Regions from separate parts of the Mesorhizobium delmotii genome, predicted to be linked through region 3. Evidence: predicted binding sites of a transcription regulator. Region 3 holds the regulator's gene; each other region holds the start of a gene.

Region 1 (2,268 bases), on a different contig from region 3:
GTTGTTGCCGATATTGGCAAGCACGTCGACGATCCGCCATAGCCGCTCCTCATCACGGATCGGCGGTTCAGACCAGCCGCTGAGCTGGCGGGCGGTGGCCTGGTCGCGGTTGTATTTGCCGGACAGCAGTCCACCGGCGAGCGGGCTCCACACCAGCACGCCAAGCCCCTGGTCGACCGAGATCGGCAGCAGTTCATATTCGGCTTCGCGCGCTTCCAGCGTGTAGTGGATCTGCTGGGTGACGAAGCGCGGCTGGTGCTGGCGGTCGCTGATCCCCAGCGCCTTCATCACTTGCCAGCCGGAATAGTTGGAACAGCCGACATAGCGGACCTTGCCCTGGCTGACGAGCGTATCGAGCGCGGCGATGGTCTCCTCGAGCGGCGTCGTGCCGTCCCATTCGTGCAGGAAATAGATGTCGATGACGTCGGTCCTGAGGCGCTTCAGGCTCTTCTCGCACTCGCGGATCAGATGGTAGCGCGACAGCCCTTCGTCGTTGGGACCGTCGCCGATCCGCATGCGCGCCTTGGAGGCGATCAGTACATCGCGCTTGCGCTTGCCGCCGAGCGCTTCGCCGATGATCTCTTCCGAAAGCCCATTCGAATAGACATTGGCGGTGTCGATGAGATTGATGCCGGCATCGATGCAGAGGTCGATCATCCGGCGCGCCTCGTCGAGATCGGTCTTGCCGACCGCCGAAAATGCGCCGGCGCCACCGAAGGTCATGGTACCCATGGTAAGCGTCGAAACCTTCAGTCCGGAACGGCCGAGAGTGCGGTATTCCATATCAGATCCTCGCAATTGCGTTGAGAAGGGCTGCTTCGAAGGCTGCCCGAAGGAACGTGGCATTTGTAGGACAATTTGAGCCGCTTGTCGCCCATGCCAAGGGGGGCGGATTGATCGCATCTCACGGATTTGGGCGCACCGGCGCACAGGCCGGCTGAAATAAAACCGTCATTGCCGGCCTGTATGCAAGTCGGCTCAAGGTGTTCGATCTTGGCTGGCAGGCCGGACGCCGACAGGGCGTGCACGCGGAGCAGCATAAATGACCGAAGCAAAACAGAATTCTCCTGCCAAGGACTGGCTGGAAGCGGAGCTAGGCGACATGCTCGACGAGGACTACGAGTTGGAAATGTCGGAACCGGCGCTGTCGCTGGAAATCGCCAAAATCTACAAGAACGCGCATCCGCCCTCGATGGATCGCCTCCAATATTTTCGCGACCTGATCACGCTGCAATCCGAATTGATCAAGCTGCAGTCCTGGGTGGCTTACACCAGGAAGAAGCTGGTGGTGGTTTTCGAGGGCCGCGACTCGGCCGGCAAGGGCGGCGTCATCAAGCGCATCACCCAGCGGCTCAATCCGCGCATCTGCCGCGTCGTCGCCTTGCCGGCGCCGACCGAGCGCGAGAAGTCGCAATGGTATTTCCAGCGCTACGTCCCGCATCTGCCGGCAGGCGGCGAGATCGTGCTGTTCGACCGCTCCTGGTACAACCGCTCCGGTGTCGAGCGTGTAATGGGCTTCGCTGAGCGGGACCAGGTCGAGGAGTTCTTTCGCGACGTGCCGGAGTTCGAGCGCATGCTGGTCCGCTCCGGCATCACCCTGGTCAAATACTGGTTCTCCATCACCGACGAGGAGCAGCAGATGCGCTTTCAGATGCGCATCCATGATCCGATGAAGCAGTGGAAGCTGTCGCCGATGGACCTGCAGTCGCGCGTGCGCTGGGAGCAGTACACCAAGGCCAAGGAAGAGACCTTCGCCCGCACCAACATTCCCGAAGCCCCCTGGTTCATCGTCGAGGGCAACGACAAGAAGCGGGCACGGCTGAACTGCATCGATCATCTTCTCAAGCAGATGCCTTACGAGGAAGTCCCGCACGAGGAAATCATACTGCCGGAGCGCGTCTTCAATCCCGAATATGAGCGCCAGGTGCTGCCGCGCGAACTGTACGTGCCTGAGAAGTATTGAGGCCAGAGTTCTCGCCAGAAGCGCACTGCCGCGCCTGAGAACGCCCCCTCATCCGGCCCTTCGGGCCACCTTCTCCCCGCTGGGGAGAAGAGGCTGGCGCCAGCGCTGGCGATCTCCTCTCCCCCCGGGGAGAGGTCGGATTGCCCCGAATTGCTCTTCGCAATTCGGTTGGCAATCCGGGTGAGGGGGCTGCTTTATCATCACAGCACTACGCGCGCTCGATGATGACATGCGTGGCATTCGGCGTTGCGACCTGCTCGCTGCAGCGGTAGCCGAGGCGGGGGATGTCGATGCCGGCAAAAAGG
Region 2 (2,268 bases), on a different contig from region 3:
GAACGCCGGCGCGCTCGAGGTCGCGCGCCCAGCGGATATTGGCTTCCTCGTCGAAACGCGCCTTGAGCTCGACCAGCGCCGTTACCGACTTGCCGGCCTCCGCCGCGTCGACCAAAGCGCGCACGATCGGGCTGTCGTTCGAGGTGCGATAGAGTGTCTGCTTGATCGCCACCACTTCCGGGTCGGCCATCGCCTGGCGCAGGAACTGCACCACCACGTCGAAGGACTCGTAGGGGTGATGAACGATGATGTCCTTCTCGCGGATGGCGGCGAAACAGTCACCGCCGTGCTCTCGGATGCGCTCGGGAAAGCGCGGATTATAGGGCGTGAACTTGAGATCGTCGCGGGCGATGGCGACGATCTCGGAAATCTGGCTGAGCGCCAGGGGACCGGTGAGCACGCTGATGCGGCTCGACGAGACGCCAAGCTCGCCGGCGACGAACTCGCGCAGTTCGGCCGGCATCAGCTTATCGAATTCGATGCGGATGACCGAGCCGCGGCGGCGGCGCTTCAGCGCCGTCTCGAACAGGCGCACGAGATCCTCGGACTCCTCCTCGACCTCGATGTCACTGTCGCGGATGATGCGGAACGTGCCGGAGCCCTTGACTTCGTAGCCGGGGAACAGCTTGCCGATATAGAGACCGACCGCCTCTTCCAGCGGAATGAAGCGGACATGACGCTTGCGGTCAGGCAAGCGGATGAAGCGCTTCAGCGCCACCGGCAGACGCAACAGCGCGCTCATCTCTTCGCCATTCCTGCGATGGCGCAGTTGCAGGGCCATCGAGAAGCCGAGATTGGGAATGAATGGGAACGGATGCGCCGGGTCGATCGAAAGCGGTGTGAGCACCGGAAACACCTGCTCCTGGAAATGATCCTCGAGCCAGGTCTTCTCGTCCTTGGTCAGCGCATCGCGGCTGATGCTCTCGATGCCTTCCTTGTCGAGCAGCAGCATCAGCGCGGAAAGGCTCTTCTGCTGGTCCTCCTGCAGGCGCTCCACCTCGCGCAGCAACTGTTCCAGCTGTTGTTCGGGGGTGCGGCCGTCCGGGCTCTTCAGCGTGATACCTTCGCGAACCTGGCCGGCGAGACCGGCCACACGGACCATGAAGAACTCGTCGAGATTGGCGGCCGAAATCGACAGGAAGCGGACCCGCTCGAGCAGCGGATGATTGGCGTTCAGCGATTCCTCGAGGACGCGGCGGTTGAATTGCAGCCAGGAAAACTCGCGGTTGACGAAGCGGTCCGGGTTGCCGCCCTCTGGGCTCGCCACCTCGACAGTGGTGAATTCGCTCTGCACCGGCTTTAGTTCGTTCATGGTTCCTGCTCGTTTCGCACCCGCTGGCCACAGCGTGGCGCGTCTTTGCGGACGCGCAAAGGACGCTCCCACCACTTAAGCTACGCATGATCCCCAGCGAAACCGAATTCGGTTTTCGGACCATGCCTTAACCGGCTTAGCTTATCCTGTGACAGGCTTTTACGACAGTTTGATTTCATCGATCTTGCAAAGAGACTGCTTATGATCCAGATGCAATCCAGGTACAGCGCGGCGCGTCCTTTGGACGCGCAAAGGTCGCGGTGGAATTTTGATTTTGCGCATGATCCGGGGTCATGCGGCAAATAAAGGAGACGACGATGGCAGGCGGTTCCATTCCCCATTTCCAGAACGATGCGGGCTATGCGGCGATCGACATCGGCGTCAAGGAATTCATGTGCACCGGCGCCAACCCACCTTTCGACCATCCGCATGTGTTTCTCGACATGGGCGACGACAATGAAAAGGTCTGCCCCTATTGCTCGACGCTTTATCGCTATTCGCCAAAGCTGAAGACGACGGAAACGCAGCCTGCGGGATGCCTCTATATCGACCAGGCCGCCTGACGCGCACGCCATCCCCATGGACGACACCCGGTCCCGGCAGCTGGTTATCGCCGGAGCCGGCGTCGCTGGACTGACTGCGGCGCTGGCGTTTTCCGAGCGCGGCTATCTGGTGCGGCTGTTCGAACAGGCGCCGCGCCTCGAAGCGGCCGGCGCCGGCATCCAGCTCTCACCCAACGCGACGCGCATCCTTCGCCAGCTCGGCGTGCTCGACCGGCTGTTGCCGGCGGCGGTACGGCCGGAGGCGGTCGTGCTCAAGGAGGCGGCCACGCTGCGCGAGCTGGCGCGGGTGCCGCTTGGCGAAGCAGCCGAAAGGCGCTGGCAGGCGCCCTATCTCGTCGCTCATCGGGCTGACCTGCAAGACGCGCTGATGGCGCGCCTTGCCGAGCAGCCGGA
Region 3 (2,268 bases):
GATCCGCGCGTTGCTTGCATCAGACAATGCGATGGCGCAGCGCGTCGTCTCGGACGACGCCATCATGGATGCGCGGCAGCGCGAACTCGACGATAGTGCGATCACGCTGATCGCCAAGCGGCAGCCGATGGCGCAAGATCTGCGCGCCGTGGTTGGCGCAATCCGCATGGCCGGCGATCTCGAGCGCATCGGCGACCTGGCCAAGAACATAGCCAAGCGGGTCAGCGCAGTCGGGCAGAGCGCCACGCCGCGTAATCTCTCGCACGGTATCGACGCGATGGCGGATCTCGTTCTTGTGCAGCTCCGCGGCGTGGTCGAGCACTATGTGTCGCGCAATGCCGGCGCGTTGAAAGAACTGCGCGCCGACGACCAGAAGATCGACGTGAAATATACGGCGGTTTTTCGCGAACTCCTGACCTACATGATGGAGGATCCGCGCAACATCACCGCCTGCACGCATCTTCTGTTCTGCGCCAAGAATCTCGAGCGTATCGGCGATCACGTCACCAACATCGCCGAAAACGCCTACTATGTCGTGACCGGGCAGCAATTGCCGGCGGATCGCCCGAAGCTCGACGAAACGACGATGTCGGCGCCGGCGACATGACGGGGGTGACCGGTCGATGATCGCGCCACGCATCATGGTGGTGGAGGACGAAGAGCCGCTGGGCGTCCTCCTCCGCTACAATCTGGAATCCGAAGGCTATCAGGTCGAGGTGGTGACGCGCGGCGACGAGGCCGAAATCCGGCTGCAGGAAAACGTGCCCGATCTTCTGGTGCTCGACTGGATGGTGCCGGCGGTTTCCGGCATCGAGCTTTGCCGACGCCTTCGGATGCGCCCCGAAACCGAGCGGCTGCCGATCATCATGCTGACCGCACGCGGCGAGGAGAGCGACCGGGTGCGCGGCCTCTCGACAGGGGCCGACGACTACCTGGTCAAGCCGTTCTCGACACCGGAATTCATGGCCAGGATCAAGGCGCTGCTGCGCCGCGCCAAGCCCGAAGTGCTGTCCAGCGTGCTGAAGGTCGGCGACATCATGCTCGATCGCGAATCGCACAGGGTCTATCGCAAGAAGAGCGAGATCCGGCTCGGGCCAACCGAGTTCCGGCTGCTCGAATTCATGATGCGGCACCCGGGTCGGGTCTTCTCGCGCAGCCAGTTGCTAGACAATGTCTGGGGCGAGACGATCTACATCGACGAGCGCACGGTGGACGTCCATGTCGGACGGTTGCGCAAGGCGGTCAACAATGGTCGCATGCCCGATGTCATCCGCACCATCCGCGGCGCGGGCTATGCGATCAGGGAAGACTAGCTGATATTCAGGTGATGCCGGCCTGCGACCGGCGATTTCCTGCGATTCCGGTACGTACCCAAAAGTACGCTCCGTTCCGGTTCTCGGAACTCACGCAGTCTGGTCGGCTCGCGCCCGTCTTCGAGCCGGCGCGGCCTGACCTGAATCTCAACACATCCCCAAGTTGCAATCCGCCGTTGTTCCTTGCCTTTCGGAGTCAGGCCACGTGCTTCCTGATCATGCCGGACTTCCCTTGTATGCCCGGCGCGAAAATCTCCTGGTCGACGAAGCTCAGCGCCCGCAAGGCGCAGCCTTCGCGGATCAGCGGCAGCTCGTTCGTCTCGGTGTCGAAGGAAATCGAACCCGAATGATGGCCGCCGGCGGTCTGGGCGATGGCCTCGCGCAGGGCCGGCTCGATCAGGTCGAAGGCGGCAGCGTTGGCGCCGACCATGGCGACCGGCGCCGGATCGATCAGCGCGAACAGGCTGCCGAGCCCGAAGCCGAGCGCTTCGCCGGCCTTGCGGTAGGCTTCGCGCTCCGGTCCGTCCGCCTGGCGCGCCCGGGCCGCCAGTGCCCGCATCTCGGCGTCGCTGACATCGGCGACCGGCTCTGCGTTCTCGCTCAATTGCCTTGCGTTGCGCCAGATGGCGTAGTTGCCGGCATAGGCCTCGACGCAGCCGCGCCGCCCGCAGCGACAAAGCGCGCCGCCCGGCCGATGAATCATGTGGCCGAATTCGCCGCCCGAGGAATGGGTGCCGGTGAACAGTTCGCCCTTCAGCACCAGCCCCATACCGATGCCGTGCGAGAGCAGGATGGCGATGAAATCGTCGCGGTAGCGATCCGGCTCGCGCCAGCGCAGCGCCACGGCCATCATGTTGCAGTCGTTCTCCATGATGGCCGGGATGCCGAACTCGCGTTCCAGAATGTCGGCGAAGGCGATGTTAGTCTGCGGCGTGATCGGCGACCACAACATGGC

What was found. Region 3 encodes PhoB, which activates phosphate uptake and scavenging genes when phosphate is short. Its sites were predicted from a motif close to TGTCATNNANCTGTCAT; they were not measured.
Region 1: a site for PhoB is predicted at 939-955, ahead of ppk2 (polyphosphate kinase 2). Genes of this name have one in related genera too.
Region 2: a site for PhoB is predicted at 1,474-1,490, ahead of BQ8482_RS30055 (RNA degradosome polyphosphate kinase). Genes of this name have one in related genera too.

What each region holds. Positions count from the first base shown of each region.
Region 1 is NZ_FUIG01000018.1:56,335-58,602, reverse strand. It holds gene BQ8482_RS10460 (aldo/keto reductase) at 1-783, opposite strand, end outside; gene ppk2 (polyphosphate kinase 2) at 1,043-1,963, shown strand; gene BQ8482_RS10445 (dihydrofolate reductase family protein) at 2,172-2,268, opposite strand, start outside.
Region 2 is NZ_FUIG01000051.1:20,432-22,699, forward strand. It holds gene BQ8482_RS30055 (RNA degradosome polyphosphate kinase) at 1-1,312, opposite strand, end outside; gene BQ8482_RS30060 (zinc-finger domain-containing protein) at 1,630-1,875, shown strand; gene BQ8482_RS30065 (FAD-dependent monooxygenase) at 1,892-2,268, shown strand, end outside.
Region 3 is NZ_FUIG01000043.1:143,152-145,419, forward strand. It holds gene phoU (phosphate signaling complex protein PhoU) at 1-607, shown strand, start outside; gene phoB (phosphate regulon transcriptional regulator PhoB) at 624-1,313, shown strand; gene BQ8482_RS26205 (ROK family protein) at 1,510-2,268, opposite strand, start outside.